Regions from separate parts of the Erwinia amylovora genome, predicted to be linked through region 1. Evidence: predicted binding sites of a transcription regulator. Region 1 holds the regulator's gene; each other region holds the start of a gene.
What was found. Region 1 encodes CRP, which controls carbon source genes, mostly activating them, when cyclic AMP is high. Its sites were predicted from a motif close to ATGTGANNNNNNTCACAT; they were not measured.
Positions count from the first base shown of each region.

Region 1 (5,567 bases):
CTGAAAACCCGTTTCGCCCAATGGCAGGGGCCAGCAACGCGCATCTGCAAACCATTCTGCCGCGCCTGGTGCGCCGCCGGGTGACGCTGAAAGCGCACTGGCAGCGACTGACGCTACCGGACGGTGATTTTGTCGACCTGGCCTGGAGCGAAAACCCGGCCCGGGCGCGCAATAAGCCGCGCGTGGTGCTGTTCCACGGCCTGGAAGGCAGCTTTCACAGCCCCTATGCGCACGGCCTGTTGCAGGCGTTGAAAGCGCGTGGCTGGCTGGGCGTGGTGATGCACTTTCGCGGCTGTAGCGGCGTACCCAACCGCCTGAACCGCATCTATCACTCTGGCGAAACCGGTGATGCCAGCTACTTTTTACAGTGGCTGCGCGCTGAATGGGGCCGGGTGCCGACCGCCGCCGTGGGTTTCTCGCTGGGCGGGAATATGCTGGCCTGCCTGCTGGGCAAGCAGGGGGATCACTGCCTGCTCGACGCCGCGGTGGCAGTTTCTGCACCGCTGATGCTGGAACCCTGTAGCCGGCGGCTGGAACAGGGCTTTTTCCGTGTTTATCAGCGTTATCTGCTTAACCTGCTGAAACTGCATGCCTGGCCGGGCACGCTGCCCGTCGACCTGGCGCAGCTCGAATCCATTGGCCGGCTGCGTGATTTTGATAATGCGATTACCGCCCGCGCTCATGGCTTTATTGATGCCAGCGACTATTACCGCCGCAGCAGCGCCATGCCGCTGCTGCCCGGCGTGCGTAAGCCGCTGCTGATCATTCACGCGCAGGATGACCCTTTTATGACCGCTGATGTGATCCCCGATCCTGCCCTGCTGCCGTCAAACGTTGAATATCAGCTGACGCAGCATGGCGGGCACGTTGGTTTTGTAGGCGGAACGCTGCGCAGCCCACAAATGTGGCTGGAGCAACGCATTCCGCAATGGCTTACCACCTGGCTGGACAACTGATGATTATTCCCTGGAAAGAGCTCGATTCGGCAACACTTGATAACCTGATTGAATCCTTTGTGCTGCGCGAAGGCACCGATTATGGCGAGCATGAGCGATCGCTGGAACAGAAAGTCGCCGATGTTCGCCGTCAGCTGAGCTGCGGCGAGGTGGTGCTGGTGTGGTCTGAACTGCACGAGTCGGTCAACATTATGCCGCGCGGCCAGTTTCGCGGCTAACCCCGTCCGCCAGGTTATATCAGCTTCATCGCTGCCGTATTGATGACATGTGTCGACAAAGCATGTTACCAATGCAGGGCCACCCGTTTTTTAAGGAAGTAGTACGCTATGTCGACTCAACATCCGGTTATCGCCGTTACCGGCTCCAGCGGGGCAGGAACCACGACCACCAGCCTGGCATTCAGGAAGATCTTCCAGCAGCTGGGCCTGCATGCAGCAGAAATAGAAGGAGACAGCTTCCACCGCTTTACCCGCCCGGAGATGGATATGGCGATCCGCAAAGCGCGCGATATGGGTAAACACGTCAGCTATTTTGGCCCGGAAGCGAATGATTTCGCACTGCTGGAGCGTACATTCAGCGAATATGGTCGCAGCGGTAAAGGAAAGTCGCGTAAGTATTTGCATACCTACGATGAAGCCGTGCCCTGGAACCAGGTGCCCGGCACCTTTACGCCGTGGCAGCCGCTGGCAGAACCGACCGATGTGCTGTTTTATGAAGGGTTGCACGGCGGCGTTGTCACCCCGCTGCATAACGTGGCGGAAAACGTGGATCTGCTGGTTGGCGTGGTGCCCATCGTCAACCTTGAGTGGATCCAAAAACTGGTGCGCGATACCAGCGAACGCGGCCATTCGCGCGAAGCAGTGATGGACTCCGTGGTGCGTTCAATGGAGGACTACATCAACTTTATTACTCCGCAGTTTTCACGCACCCATATCAACTTCCAGCGCGTCCCGACGGTGGACACCTCCAACCCGTTTGCCGCCCGTGGCATCCCCTCTCTGGATGAGAGTTTCGTGGTTGTCCACTTTCAGGGGCTGGAAGATATCGATTTCCCTTACCTGCTGTCCATGCTGCAGGGTTCGTTTATCTCACATATCAAAACCCTGGTGGTGCCGGGAGGAAAAATGGGGCTGGCGATGGAGCTGATCATGGGGCCGCTGGTTAAGCGGTTGATTGAAGGAAAGAAAATCGGCTGAAGTTCTTTCCTTTTACGGCTAAGAGGATGGGCGGGATCAGGTCAGTTCGATCACTTCATAACTGTGGCTCATCTCCACCCCCTTGCCCAGCATAATCGCCACCGAGCAGTATTTTTCCGCAGAGAGATCGACCGCACGCGCTACCGCGTTATCCGCCAGCGCTTTGCCGCTGACAACAAAATGCAGGTTAATGCGGGTGAAGATACGCGGTGCCTCTTCGCGGCGTTCTGAGGTCAGCTTCACTTCGCAGTCAGCCACGCTATGGCGGCCCTTTTGCAAAATTGACACCACGTCAATGGCGCTGCAGCCGCCGGCGGCCATCAGCACCATTTCCATTGGGCTTGGCGCTTTATCGCCCGAATTACCATCCATCAGCACCTGATGACCAGATGAGGATTCTCCCAAAAACGTCATCCCTTCGACCCACTTAACCCGTGCCTGCATAACAACATCCTCCAATTCATTTAGTTACAGCAGAGTACGCCGCCGTGATTAAAACGGCAACGCTCTCTTTTTCTGACTATGCTGAAGCGAGACAACAGAAGACAGCCATCCCAAGCTGTGCTACAAACGAGGCTGTAAATTTCACCGGCATCATGATGTTGGTGATAACGAAACGACAGCATACGGCCTGCCCCGGAGCGGCCCGTTCCTTCCCTGTCGGAACGCTTGACTATAACAAAGCCTGGCAGGGATTCAGCCCCCGTATATCCCAATCAATTTACGCGCGGCAGCAAGGGGATCGTGAAACTTGCTGCGGGGTAAACCGGATGTATTCAGGTACGACGACAACAGAGGATAACAGCGAATGGTTCTCGGCAAACCGCAAACAGACCCTACTCTCGAATGGTTCCTGTCCCATTGCCATATTCACAAATATCCATCCAAAAGCACGCTGATACATCAGGGTGAGAAGGCGGAAACCCTTTACTACATCGTCAAAGGTTCAGTAGCGGTATTGATCAAGGATGAGGAAGGCAAAGAGATGATCCTCTCTTATCTCAACCAGGGTGATTTTATCGGCGAGCTGGGCCTCTTCGAAGAGGGCCAGGAACGCAGTGCCTGGGTACGTGCCAAAGCAGCCTGTGAAGTAGCTGAAATCTCTTACAAAAAATTCCGGCAGCTGATCCAGGTCAACCCTGACATCCTGATGCGCCTGTCTTCGCAGATGGCGCGTCGCCTGCAGGTCACCTCGGAAAAAGTGGGTAATTTAGCTTTCCTTGATGTGACCGGACGCATTGCCCAGACGCTGCTGAATCTGGCAAAACAGCCCGATGCAATGACGCACCCGGACGGGATGCAGATCAAAATAACGCGTCAGGAGATCGGCCAGATTGTCGGCTGCTCGCGCGAGACGGTCGGTCGTATTCTGAAAATGCTGGAAGATCAAAACCTGATCTCCGCACACGGTAAAACCATCGTCGTTTACGGCACGCGTTAATCGCCCCTGAACCCACGGCGCGCCAGCCTCTGTCGCGCCTTTTTCTATCTGGTGCGGCGGATGTGGCGCAGAATCATTTATCAACCTGAAGTGAACTACGCGCTGCGGCAAACACTGGTGTTGTGTTTGCCGGTTGCACTGGGCTGGCTGCTGGGAGACTTACAGAAAGGTCTGCTGTTCTCACTGGTTCCCGCCTGCTGTAACAATGCCGGGCTGGATACGCCGCACAAACACTTCTTTGAACGCCTGATGCTGGGCGGAGGCCTGTTCGCCGGCAGCAGTTTTATTATCCAGTATGCCGGCGCTCAGGGGGTTCCGCTGCCGCTGATCCTGCTGCTGATGGCGATGTTGCTGGGGATCACCGGCGAGATCGGCCCGCTGCATGCCCGCCTGATGCCTGCCTCGCTGATTGCCGCCATATTCACCCTGAGCCTCGCTGGCAAAGTACCGATGTGGCAACCTCCGTTACTGTATATCCTTGGCACCATCTGGTACGGGGTATTTAACTGGTTCTGGTTCTGGCTGTGGAAAGAGCAGCCGATGCGCGAAACGCTTAGCCTGCTGTACCGCGAGCTGGCCGACTATTGCGAGGCAAAGTATCGCCATTTAAACCAGCTAAACGACCCCTCATCCGCTATGCCGCCGCTGTTTGCTCGCCAGCAAAAGGCCGTCGATCTTATCACTACCTGTTACCAGCAAATTCATATGCTGGCAGCCAATCGCAACCAGCATTACCAGCCTTTGACGCGCGCTTTCCAGGTGGCGCTTGACCTGCAGGAGCACATCGCCGTCAGTCTGCATCAGCCGGAAGACGTGCAAAAACTGGTGCGTCAGAGCCACGCCGAGGCGGTGATCCGCTGGAATGCGCAGCGCATCGCCGCACGTCTGCGCGAGCTGGCTGACGATATTTTGTATCACCGCTTCCCCAGACGTTTTGAGATGGAACTGCCGCTGGAAGCGCTGGAGAAGATCGTGCGTCAGCATCCGGATAATCCGGTGGGTAATTTTTGCTACTACCATTTCAGCCGTATTGCGCGCGTGCTGCGCACTCAACGCCCGCTTTATCGCCGCGATTTGATGGCTGACCGTCAGCGCCACCTGCCGCTGCTGCCGGCGCTGAAAAGCTACCTTTCGCTTAAGTCTACCGCCTTGCGCACCGCCGCACGCTATGCGGTGATGTTGACCTTCGCCAGTACGCTGGCGCTGTTTCTGGCTATGCCGAAGCCGTACTGGATACTGATGACCATGATGTTTGTCAGCCTGAACGGCTACAGTGCCACCCGGGTCCGCATCCAGCACCGTGCGCTTGGCACCCTGGCCGGGCTGGCGGTTGCCGCACTGGCCCTGCGCCTGCATGCTCCTGAGTCAATGACATTACTGGTGATGCTGGCCATCACCCTGGCCAGTTACCTGATTTTACGCAAGTTCTACGGTTGGGCGACGGTGGGCTTTACCGTAACGGCGGTGTATTCTCTCCAACTTTTGTCGCTAAACGGCGAGAGCTTCTTATTGCCGCGCCTGATCGATACGTTGATGGGCTGCCTGATTGCCCTTGGCGGCAACATCTGGCTGTGGCCACAGTGGCAGAGCGGGTTGCTGCGCCAGAACGCGCATGATGCGCTGGAGGCTTATCAGGAGGCGCTGCAGATGTTGTTGGGTAGTGAACAGGATGTCAGCAAGCTGGCAAACCAGCGTATCAAAGTTAATCAGGCGCATAACGCGCTGTATAACTCCCTGAATCAGGCGATGCAGGAGCCTGGCTTCGATTCCCGCTATTTGTCCGATATGAAACTGTGGGTAACCCACAGCCAGCTTATCGTTGAACATATTAACGCCATGACGATTATGGCGCGGGAACACACTATGCTGACCGCCTCGCTGGCGGAGCGCTATCTTCAGTCCTGCGAGATCGCTCTGCAACGTTGCCAGCAGCGGCTGGAATATGACGGGCCGGGTTCAGAAAGCAACGTGCTG
Region 1 is NZ_CP066796.1:261,430-266,996, reverse strand. Features, by position in the region: gene JGC47_RS01145 (hydrolase) at 1-956, shown strand, start outside; gene JGC47_RS01140 (YheU family protein) at 956-1,174, shown strand; gene JGC47_RS01135 (phosphoribulokinase) at 1,283-2,152, shown strand; gene JGC47_RS01130 (OsmC family protein) at 2,189-2,596, opposite strand; gene crp (cAMP-activated global transcriptional regulator CRP) at 2,961-3,593, shown strand; gene JGC47_RS01120 (YccS/YhfK family putative transporter) at 3,654-5,567, shown strand, end outside.

Region 2 (5,567 bases), 1.5 Mb from region 1:
TGCCGCGTGCTTTGTAACAGCAGCCTGGCACGCTGAACACGCTGATCTTCACGCCAGCGCAGCAAATTAACCCCCATCTGCTGGCGAAAAAGGTGCGCCAGCCGCGAGGGTGACAAACAGACGTGTCTGGCGACCTGATCAATTTTCACCTCTGCCGCCAGATGCTGCATAACGTACTGGCAAGCTTCCACCACGCGGGCATCGCGCACCTGCTGCTGACTGCGCGGATCTTCCTGAATGGCACGTAGCAGCAGACGTTCCAGCAGGTTCATCGCCAGCTCTTCGGCATAACGCCGCCCGGCATTATGCGTCTCTTCGATAGTGACGAACAGGCGCTCAAACTCGTCGTGCAATAACGGCGACAGGCGCAGACGACCGACTCCCCGTTTCTGATCCTGCCATGACAGCCAGTCGCTCCAGTACGCACGCGGACGAAAATAGATCCAGCGGTGATACCAGCAGTCGCTGTCCGGCGAGCGACCGTAGTAGTGCGCTGTCTCAGGCTGAAAAAGCAGCACATCGCCGGGTTCACAGTCAAAGGCTTCTTGCCCGTTGGCCACCCGTCCACGGCCTTTTATCGTCAGGTTAAGAATAAAACCCTGCATGCCCTGTGGCCGGTCGATATAAAAATCAAGCGGTCCCGCCGCATCGATTGGCGTCAGCCCGGCCACCAGCCAGGCGCTGAACAGGTAACCCGGCAACAGCGGGTTAGATTGCGCCACCGGCGCCAGACGATGAAACATACACCCTCCCGTCAGAACGCTTTCGCTTTCTGCTTATAGCGGTCAAAAATGACTGCCGCTAACAATATCAGTCCACGTACCACGTACTGTGAGAAAGGCGAGATATTGAGGAGATTCATGGCATTCTCAACCGTGCCAAGTATCAGCACCCCGGCCACCACGTAGGAGATTTTTCCGATCCCCCCTTGAGCGAGACGCCACCCAGTACGCAAGCGGAAATCACAATCAGCTCGTAGCCTAGCGAGGTCATCGGCTGACCGCTGGTCATACGGGAAGCGAGAATGATGCCCGCCGCCGCCGAGACTAAGCCGTAAAGGATGAACAGGATTATGCGCGTGCGCGCCACCGGTACACCCGCCAATCGCGCCGCCTCTTCGTTACCGCCGATCGCCAGCGTATTGCGGCCAAAGGTGGTTTTGTTCAGCAGAAAACCAAATATCAGCAGGGTAATGATGGTCAGCCACACCGGTGCCGGAACACCCAGCCAGCTGGCATAGCCAAGGGCAAAGAAGCGTTCATCTTCAATGCCCACCGCTTTACCGTCGGCGAAGATATAGGCCAGGCCGCGCACAATCTGCATGGTGGCCAGCGTGGTAATCAATGCGTTAATCTTCAGTCTGGCAATGACAAAGCCGTTGATAAACCCACTGGTCACGCCAAGCAGCAATCCTGCCGCCACCCCGATCCACAGGCTTTCGGTGAGGTTAATCACCACCGCACAAACCACCCCGGCACAGGCAATCACCGAGGCAACCGACAGGTCAAAGTCACCGGAAGCGAGGCAGAACAGCATGCCACAGGCCACCATGCCAGACATCGACATCGCCAGCCCAAGCCCTTTCATGTTGATTAATGAGCCAAAGTTGGGGATGAACAGCGTGCAGGTGATAAACAGCACGGCGAACACCACCAGCATACCGAAATTATCCCAAATGCGGCCTGGGCGAAAACGTGACAGCGTCACTGGTTTAACTGTTGAAGTATCAGACATCATTTGCTCCCGTCTATTCAGGCCAGCGGAGTGGCGGTTTTGGGCATCGCCAGACTTAAGGTCAACGCCTCCGTTGCATCGTTATGGTCCAGCTCTCCCGCTATTTCTCCTTCACGCATCACCAGAATACGGTCTGCCAACCCCATGACTTCCGGCAGATCGCTGGAAGCAAACAGAATGGCAATCCCCTGCTGTGCCAACGCGTAGATCAGCTGGTAGATTTCGTTTTTCGCCCCAACGTCAATACCGCGCGTCGGCTCGTCCAGCAGTAGCACTTTCATCTGCTCCGACAGCCAGCGGCCCAGAATCGCTTTCTGCTGATTGCCGCCGGACAGATTCACCATCAGCTGGCTGGCTGACGGCGTTTTGATATTCAGCGAGCGAATGTGCGTCTCGGCGTTTGATGTTTCCCAACTGCGGTCGATCAAACAGCCGGCGGTCAGGTGATGACGTCTGGCGCTGATATTGATATTGTCGCGCACCGAATGCACCGCGATGATGCCATCGGCCTTGCGATCCTCCGGGCACAGCATAATGCCGGCACGGATAGCATCGCCCGGTTCGCGCAGATTCAGCGTTTTACCATCCAGCCGCAGCTCGCCGCCGGCAAGGCGAGTCGCCGCGAAGATACCTTTCAGCAGCTCGCTACGCCCTGCACCCACCAGGCCGAACAAACCGACGATCTCCCCGGCGCGCACGCTAAGCGATATCGGGCTGCGCACCCCTTGAGCCTGCACCTTATCCAACCGCAGTCGCACCTCTCCCTGCTGGCGCGGACGGTAGCCATAAATGTCACCCATTTCGCGCCCAACCATCGCTGCCACCAGCCGTTCGTGGCGGGTGCTCGCCATGTCTTTGAAGGTTTGCACAAAGCGACCGTCTTTAAACACGGTAATCGCATCACTGAGAGCGAATATCTCCGCCATCCGGTGCGACACATACAGCACCACCTTGCCATCGGCGCGCAGCTGGCGAATAACGCGGAACAGCTGCTCAATTTCCCGCGCCGATAACGAACTTGTCGGCTCATCAAAAGCGATGATGCTGGCATTGCGCGCCAGCGCTTTGGCGATCTCAATCATCTGCCACTGGCCCAGCGAGAGGTATTTCAGCGGCAGCTCAGGATCGATATCCAGCCCAAGTGAGTTCAGCTGGCGGGCCGCTTGCGATCGCAGTCTGGCCCGATTGAGCAGTCCGGCGCGCTGCGGTAGCTGCCCCAGAAAGATATTTTCTGCCACCGACATTTCCGGCACCAGATGCAGTTCCTGATAGATGATCGCCACCCCGGCGTGAAGTGCATCGGTTGTGTTGGCGAATTTCGCCGGCTGGCCGCGCAGACGGATCTCTCCGGCGTCCGGCTGATAATTGCCGCTAAGAATTTTCAGCAGGGTCGATTTGCCCGCGCCGTTTTCGCCCATCAGGGCGTGGACTTCTCCGGCGTGGCACTCGAAGCTGATATCCTGTAACGCCCTGACGCCGGGAAAGGTTTTACCGATGCCGTGGAAGCTGAGCGAAGCTTGCGAAGTCATCATTCCTCCTGTTATGTCGTAGCCCACTGATCGGCTGGTCAGAACCGGTCCGCTGCGCTGAACGGATACCGCGCTGATCACATCAGCCCTTTTTTCGCCAGCTCGGTTTTGAAGTTGTCACGCGTGATCAGCACCACGTCGGTGACTTCGGTAAATCTGGCCGGTTCTGTGCCGCTTGTGACCCAGTCATGCAGCATTTTGATGCTGCGATAGCCGTGCACATCCGGGCTTGGCAGCAGCGAACCGTAGAATCCGGTCGCCTTACCTTTTGACAGTTCGCTCACTGCATCCACGCCGTTAATGCCAATACCGATCACATTGGCGGCGTTGAAACCTTGCCCTTCACTGGCGCGCACGCCTCCCAGCACGGTGTTATCATTCATGCCGACGATCAGCCAGTGTTTAACTTCGGCATGCTGCACCAGCAACGAGTTCCCGGCATCGAATGCGCCGGGAATATCATTGGATTTAGTCGGCACCTGGTAGATCTGTTTTTCCGGGAAGCCGGCGGCTTTTAACGCCGCAATCGCACCGGCGGTGCGGCGACGCGCGGTATCCAGTTCGCTGGCGGTGATCGCCATCACCGCCGTCTCTTTGACCTCCCAACGGCGTTTCTGCATCTCCTGGTACAGCTCACTGCCCTGACGTTCGCCAATTTTGCTCGCGGCCATCATCACCAGCGGCACGCTGTCCACTGGTTGACCTTTTGCCGTAACAAACTGGTCATCGACGGCAATCACCTTCAGGTCATAGCTGCGCGCTTTCGCCATGATCGCCGCGCCGAGTTTGGGGTCCGGGGTGCAGATAACAAAACCCCTGGCGCCGCTGGCCGCCAGGCTGTCGATGGCATTCAGGGTTTTTTCCCCGTCAGGCACGGCGATCTTAATCACCTCAAAACCCAGTTCCTTACCCGCTTTGTCGGCAAATTTCCATTCGGTCTGAAACCACGGCTCCTCCGGTTGTTTAACCAGAAAACCGAGTTTCATCGTTTCCGCATAAGCGAATTGTGACATAACGGCGGCAAAACCTATCGTCGCCAGGGATTTAATCAATTTGTGCATGATGCCCTCCGCTTCAGCGCCCGTATCAGGCAGTGGGTGTAATCGGTAACAAAATGTCGACCTGTCCATTAACTGCTTTTGAAACAAATACTAACTGAGAACAGACGTCCTCACAGTGACGGTTACAGCTTAGTTTTACCCGTAAGCGAGCAAAAATAGGTAGAGCGCTATCACAGCCTGACATTACAGCTGATTTATCCATAACTTCAGCAAATTTAACCTTTATGCAACATATGAAGGCCATCACATAAGCAGCGGTGACGACAGAAAAATACATATTTATAGCCTGCTCAACCTAACCACCGCTTCGCCAAATCCCCAGGATAGAAGCAACTGATGCATAAAGCCTGGAGGATCACTATGTATAAGGGCGCTATTACCCTCGGTGTGGATTTCGGCAGCGACTCGGTGCGCGTGCTGGCGGTGGAGTGCACCAGCGGGCGCGAATTGCATAAGCAGGTGGTGGCCTATCCGCGCTGGCAAGCCGGCCGTTACTGTGTGCCGGCGCGCAACCAGTTTCGACATCATCCACAGGATTATATTGACGCGCTGGAGCAGGCGATCCATGACGTTGTCACGCAACTCACCCCGCAGCAGCGTCTTGAGGTTGTCGGTATCGGCGTTGATTCGACCGGCTCCACCCCCGCCCCCATCGACCGCGAAGGTCGGGTACTGGCGCTGCGCCCCGAATTTACCGACAACCCCAATGCGATGTTTGTGCTGTGGAAAGATCACACCGCCATTGAAGAGGCGGAAGCCATTACGCGTCTTTGTCACAGCGGTGAGTTTAAAGACTATTCACGCTTTATCGGCGGCGTTTATTCGTCGGAATGGTTCTGGGCCAAGATCCTGCATATCAGTCGCGTTGACGCCGCCGTGCGTGACGCGGCGGTCTCCTGGGTCGAATTGTGTGACTGGGTTCCGGCATTATTAAGCGGCACCACCGCGCCCGACGCGTTGCATCGTGGCCGCTGCGCTGCCGGACATAAATCGCTCTGGCATCCTTCGTGGCAAGGGTTGCCGGCAGCTCGCTTCCTTAATGCCCTCGATCCCGCGTTGACGCATAACCTCGATTATCCCCTGTTTACTGAGACCCGGACTGCCGATCTCCCGGTCGGCCAGTTGAGTGCCGAATGGGCAGCGCGACTCGGCCTGCCGGGCAAAGTGGTGATTTCGGGCGGCGCATTTGACTGCCATATGGGCGCAGTTGGCGCTGGCGCCAGGCCCTGTACGCTGGTGAAGG
Region 2 is NZ_CP066796.1:1,791,143-1,796,709, reverse strand. Features, by position in the region: gene araC (arabinose operon transcriptional regulator AraC) at 1-743, opposite strand, end outside; partial or broken gene araH (L-arabinose ABC transporter permease AraH) at 755-1,734, opposite strand; gene araG (L-arabinose ABC transporter ATP-binding protein AraG) at 1,752-3,266, opposite strand; gene JGC47_RS08375 (arabinose ABC transporter substrate-binding protein) at 3,341-4,324, opposite strand; gene JGC47_RS08370 (ribulokinase) at 4,685-5,567, shown strand, end outside.
Region 2: a site for CRP is predicted at 4,556-4,573, ahead of JGC47_RS08375 (arabinose ABC transporter substrate-binding protein). Genes of this name have one in related genera too.

Region 3 (5,567 bases), 220 kb from region 1:
CTTTAAAGCCGGGGATCTGGTCGGCGTTGGTGTGATGGTCGACTCCTGTGGCCACTGCGGGCAATGCCGCAAAGGCGAAGAGCAGTACTGCGAAGCAGGCTTTACCGCCACCTACAACGGCGAGGAGAAAGTCATCGGCGGCAGAACCTTCGGCGGTTACTCCGACAGCATCGTAGTCGACAGTAAATTTGTTATTACGGTGCCGGAAAATCTGCCGCTGAACGCCGTCGCTCCGCTGCTGTGCGCTGGTGTTACCACCTGGTCGCCGTTGAAGCACTGGAACGTGCAGCCGGGTCAGCGTGTCGGGGTCATTGGTCTGGGCGGACTGGGCCATATGGCCGTCAAGCTGGCGGCCGCGCTTGGCGCTGAAGTGGTATTGTTCACCACTTCCCCAGCCAAAGGTGCCGATGCCCGGCGGCTCGGGGCCAGCCAGGTCGTGGTATCAAAAGATGCACTACAGATGGAAAGCGTGCAAAACAGTCTGGATATGATCCTCGACTGCGTTGCCGCTCCGCACGATCTTGACCCGTACCTTAGCGCGCTGAAGACCAACGGGCATCTGGTTCTGGTGGGTATTCCTGATGCACCGCATAAATCCCCAGACGTCACGCCGATGGTATTTAAGCGCCTGAGCATCTCAGGAACGTCGATCGGCAGTATCAATGAAACACAGCAGATGCTGGATTTCTGCGGCCAGCACAATATCGTGTCAGACGTTGAAGTCATCCGTCTGGATGAGATCGAACAGGCGTTTGCACGAATGCTGAAAGGAGATGTGAAATACCGATTTGTCATTGATATGAAAGCTGGCAAGTAACCTTCAGAAGGCAAAAACCCGCCTGAGGGCGGGTTCATTCTTCTAGTTCAGCAGATCTCTGCTGAGATAAGGATTCGACTGAATCAACTTCATCAACTTTTGCGCACTGCGTGACGGTTTGGTTCGTTTGGCTTCCCAACTTTTTACCGACGATACGCTCACGCCTAACACTTGGGCAAATTCATCAATCTTCAGACCGGTAATTTCCCGGATTCGCTGCGGTTCGGGCATCGCCGTACTGTCCTTAGAGGCGGTTACCGCCGGTACTCCATCACGGGTTAACACTATCTGCTCCAGACTGGACAGCAGTTCAGACATTGGATCTTTAGTCTCCATCGGCACACCTCAATAAACTCACATAAACGTGAACAACCAGAGGGGTAGAACCTGAGGCTCAGGTTCTGAATACTGGCGAACACTTGCCGCAGCAACGTTTTCGGGCAGCAAAAGGGAAAACGCCAGAACCCTAAGTATTAGTTCACTTTTGGAAATTTGATCATACTTTTACATTATTTTTCCTGATATGGCTGCGCTGGCGGAAGTCAAACAGGATAAAATTCAGCTGTTCAGAGACAACTATCCATAAAAATTGATTTCGACTATTCTTTACGCAAGATTGATTGTGCAGGCAAAAATGACAGGAATTTGTTAACAGGGGTTTATTTCTTATGAAGACAGGATTATCACGCATCTGGACGCGCGTGCTGGTGCCGTTTATGGCACTGTTGCTGGTAACGCAGCTGACCGGCTGCGGCGATAAAGAAGACGAACAGCGCAAAGCGTTTGTCGATTTTCTGCAAAATACCGTGATGCGCAGCGGCGAGCATTTGCCAAGCCTGAGCGAGGATCAGAAGCAGAAGTTCGGCAACTATGTCAGCGACTATGCCATTCTCTACGGTTTCGCCCAACAGATTAACCGGGCGGTAGATTCCGGTCTGAAGCCGGTGGTTGATGAGCTTTCTGCTATCCGCACACCGCAAGATTATCTGACGCACCGCGACGCGCTGCGCCAGGCGAGCGGTTCTCTCGGCGTGCTCGGTCAGCAGATCCAGACAGCGAAAACGCTGGCCGACAGCAGTAAAGCCTCGCTGAAGCAGCCTGAAGACCTGAAAACCGTTTACGATAACGTGTTTAATAAAGTGGTGGTCCGGCCTGCCGCTTCCTTGTCGCCGCTATTGCCGGCATTACAAATGCTCAGTCAGGATGTGGTGCAAACCGGAGACTTTCTGCAGCAGCAGGGAGCACGAGTCAGCTTTAACGGCCCGGCTATTCAGTTCCCCACTCAGGAGCAGGCAACGCAGTACAATACGCTGATGAGTAATTTGAGCAATAACGTTCAGGCTCTTTCTCAGGCGCAGCGAATACTGCAAGGAGGCGTTAACTAAACGCTGAAAATGTAAAGGGGCAACAACGTTGCCCCTTCGGAGTTTACTCCACGTTCAGCGTGTTCAGGCGAGTCACTCTTTGCCGACATTCTGCTGTACGCCTGCCGCCGAAGCCAGATTTGCCCTGTAATCAGACTCCTTTCAATCCCTGCCACCCTGAAACTTTTCCCACCCCGACTAATGACAACTGACGAATTCCCCGTTTTCACCTTACTGTTTTAAATCAAAATTCCTGTTGCCAGCCAGATAAACTGGCGCAACACACAAAAAAAACGCTTTTACTGATAGAAAATCTATTTTGGTGACATTCAGGCAATTTCACAATATGACGGTGAGGCCAGCAATTATCACACTCTTCAATCATGTTGAGATGATTACAGCAAGAGGAAACAACGCTGCCCCTTATGGGTAAAAATTTACAACCGTTTATTACTGGCCAGGTGCGTAAAAATTGGCCCGATCATCTGCTATATTCTCACCGTTGAAACCTATATTGACTAAACAGCCTGGCATACGCTGCGCAAAGCCGGGGGGTTCGCAGCAATTCAGCGCTGGCCGCCGTTGCTGTCCCGTTGATTAACAGACGAGGAAATGATTCTTATGACGCTAGCGGAATTTGTACCATGCATCCGGTACTTCAACCCTGTTTCACTTCGATTCAAAATGGTGCCTGCCATGACAAATCCAATAACGACTGGTTGCAGATCAATCGATGTTGGCAATAATCGTGTCAAAATTTAAATTTAACTCTCTCGCACTGGCACAGTGATAAAAGTTATTTTTTATTAATAATCTGCTGATTTTATCTACATATCCCTTTTTTTAGCCTGGCGGCATCGTTGTTAGTGCAGTAAATTTTTTTGTGAACAAAATCACATTGCCAGCATAAACACCCAAAAAAAATTGTGAGTAAAATCACATAAAGGATCCCTTCGGGTTCTTTTTTTCTACATAACATTGCGAATATCTTTACACTTCGTGACTCATGTCACTAAAAAATACCCCGCACCCCCTGCAATTAAGTGACCCGCATCACACTTAATCCCCTGGCTACGCAAACGCCATATTCACATGATAGAGTCTGCCGGCATACAGTGACACCAGCGGCCACGCCGTAACGTCTCATACAAAAATCAACGCGCTCTCTTATTGGGTTAGCGCGTACTTATAAGAGGTGAGTTTATATGTCCTCATCAGACATCAAGATCAAAATTCAAAGCTTTGGTCGTTTTCTGAGTAATATGGTCATGCCAAATATTGGCGCGTTTATCGCCTGGGGTATCATTACCGCGCTATTTATCCCAACCGGATGGCTGCCGAACGCCACGCTGGCGAAGCTGGTGGCGCCAATGATCACCTACCTGCTGCCACTGCTGATCGGTTATACCGGTGGCCGTCTGGTCGGCGGCGATCGCGGCGGCGTAGTGGGGGCGATCACGACCATGGGCGTTATCGCTGGTGCTGACATGCCGATGTTCCTCGGGTCGATGGTTGCCGGTCCTCTGGGTGGCTGGGCAATCAAAACCTTCGACCGCCGGATTGATGGTAAAATCAAAAGCGGTTTCGAAATGCTGGTCAACAACTTCTCTGCCGGTATCATCGGCATGCTGTTGGCTGTCCTCGCATTTCTGGCGATTGGTCCAATGGTTCAGGGACTGTCACATATTCTCGCCGCCGGCGTTAATCTGATGGTACAAAATAATCTGCTGCCACTGACCTCCATCTTTGTGGAACCGGCAAAAATTCTGTTCCTGAATAACGCCATCAACCACGGGATCTTCTCGCCGCTGGGTATCCAGCAGGCGAGCGAAGCCGGAAAATCGATTTTCTTCCTGATTGAAGCTAACCCTGGCCCGGGAATGGGCGTGCTAATGGCCTATATATTCTTTGGCCGTGGCAATGCCAGACAGTCGGCCGGTGGGGCTGCCATTATTCACTTCTTCGGCGGTATTCACGAAATCTACTTCCCGTATGTGCTGATGAACCCTCGCCTGATCCTCGCCGTGATCCTCGGTGGTATGACCGGCGTTTTCACCCTGACACTGTTAAACGGCGGCCTGGTTTCTCCGGCTTCACCGGGATCTATCCTTGCCATACTGGCCATGACGCCAAAGGGAGCCTACTTCGCTAACATCGCGGCGATTGCGGCAGCCTTTGCCGTTTCCTTCGTGGTTGCGGCTATTCTGCTGAAAACCAGCAAGGCGAAAGAGTCTGATGATATTGAAGCAGCAACACGCCGCATGCAGGAAATGAAATCCCAGTCCAAAGGGCCGTCGGCTGCTGCGCAAGCGGATGGCAAGGGCCTGCAAGGTGACCTGAGCCACGTACGCAAAATCATCGTAGCCTGTGATGCCGGCATGGGTTCCAGCGCAATGGGAGCTGGCGTACTGCGTAAGAAAGTGAGTGAAGCGGGACTGAGCAATATCTCGGTCACTAACAGCGCGATCAACAGCCTGCCGGGCGATGCAGACCTGGTGATTACCCACCGCGATCTGACTGAACGAGCGATGCGTCAGGCCCCTCATGCGCAGCATATTTCGCTGACTAACTTCCTTGATAGCGGGCTGTATAATGAATTGACGGCGCGTTTGGCGGAAGCAGGCCGCACTGCCGAACATCGTGAGAAAGTCAGCGCGGTACTCAATGACAGCCTTGAAGATAACCAGGAAAATCTGTTCAAACTGAGCGCCAGCAACGTATTTCTTGGCAATCACGCCAGCAACAAAGAGCAGGCTATTCGCTTCGCCGGTGAGCAGTTGGTCAAGGGCGGCTACGTGGAGGCGGAGTACGTGGAGGCAATGCTGGCACGCGAGGAACTGACGCCAACCTACCTCGGTGAATCTATCGCCGTGCCGCACGGAACAGTAGAAGCTAAAGACCGCGTGCTAAAAACCGGTGTGGTATTCTGCCAGTACCCTGCCGGCGTTCACTTCGGTGAAGAACCTGAAGACATCGCTCGCCTGGTGATTGGTATCGCTGCGCGTAATAACGAACATATCCAGGTCATTACCAGCCTGACTAACGCGCTGGATGACGAAAAGGTGATTGCACGCCTGGCCTCCACGACAGATGTACAGGAAGTTCTGGACCTCCTGTCAGGTAAAACCAGTCGATAAGCCGTTTTGATCGTGATCCCTCAATGGGTGCCGGGAATGCCCGGCCCTTATTGCTGCGGGAATACATGAGATTTGCATCATTAATACGGGAATATTTATGAAAGCATTACATTTTGGTGCCGGTAACATCGGCCGCGGCTTTATTGGTAAACTGCTGGCCGATGCAGGAATTCAGCTGACTTTCGCCGACGTCAATCAGGTAGTACTGGATGCCCTTAACGCCCGTGGCGAATATCTGGTTCACGTCGT
Region 3 is NZ_CP066796.1:37,521-43,087, reverse strand. Features, by position in the region: gene JGC47_RS00195 (NAD(P)-dependent alcohol dehydrogenase) at 1-817, shown strand, start outside; gene JGC47_RS00190 (HTH-type transcriptional regulator) at 860-1,153, opposite strand; gene JGC47_RS00185 (DUF3053 domain-containing protein) at 1,486-2,202, shown strand; gene JGC47_RS00180 (PTS mannitol transporter subunit IICBA) at 3,387-5,318, shown strand; gene JGC47_RS00175 (mannitol-1-phosphate 5-dehydrogenase) at 5,416-5,567, shown strand, end outside.
Region 3: a site for CRP is predicted at 3,223-3,240, ahead of JGC47_RS00180 (PTS mannitol transporter subunit IICBA). Genes of this name have one in related genera too.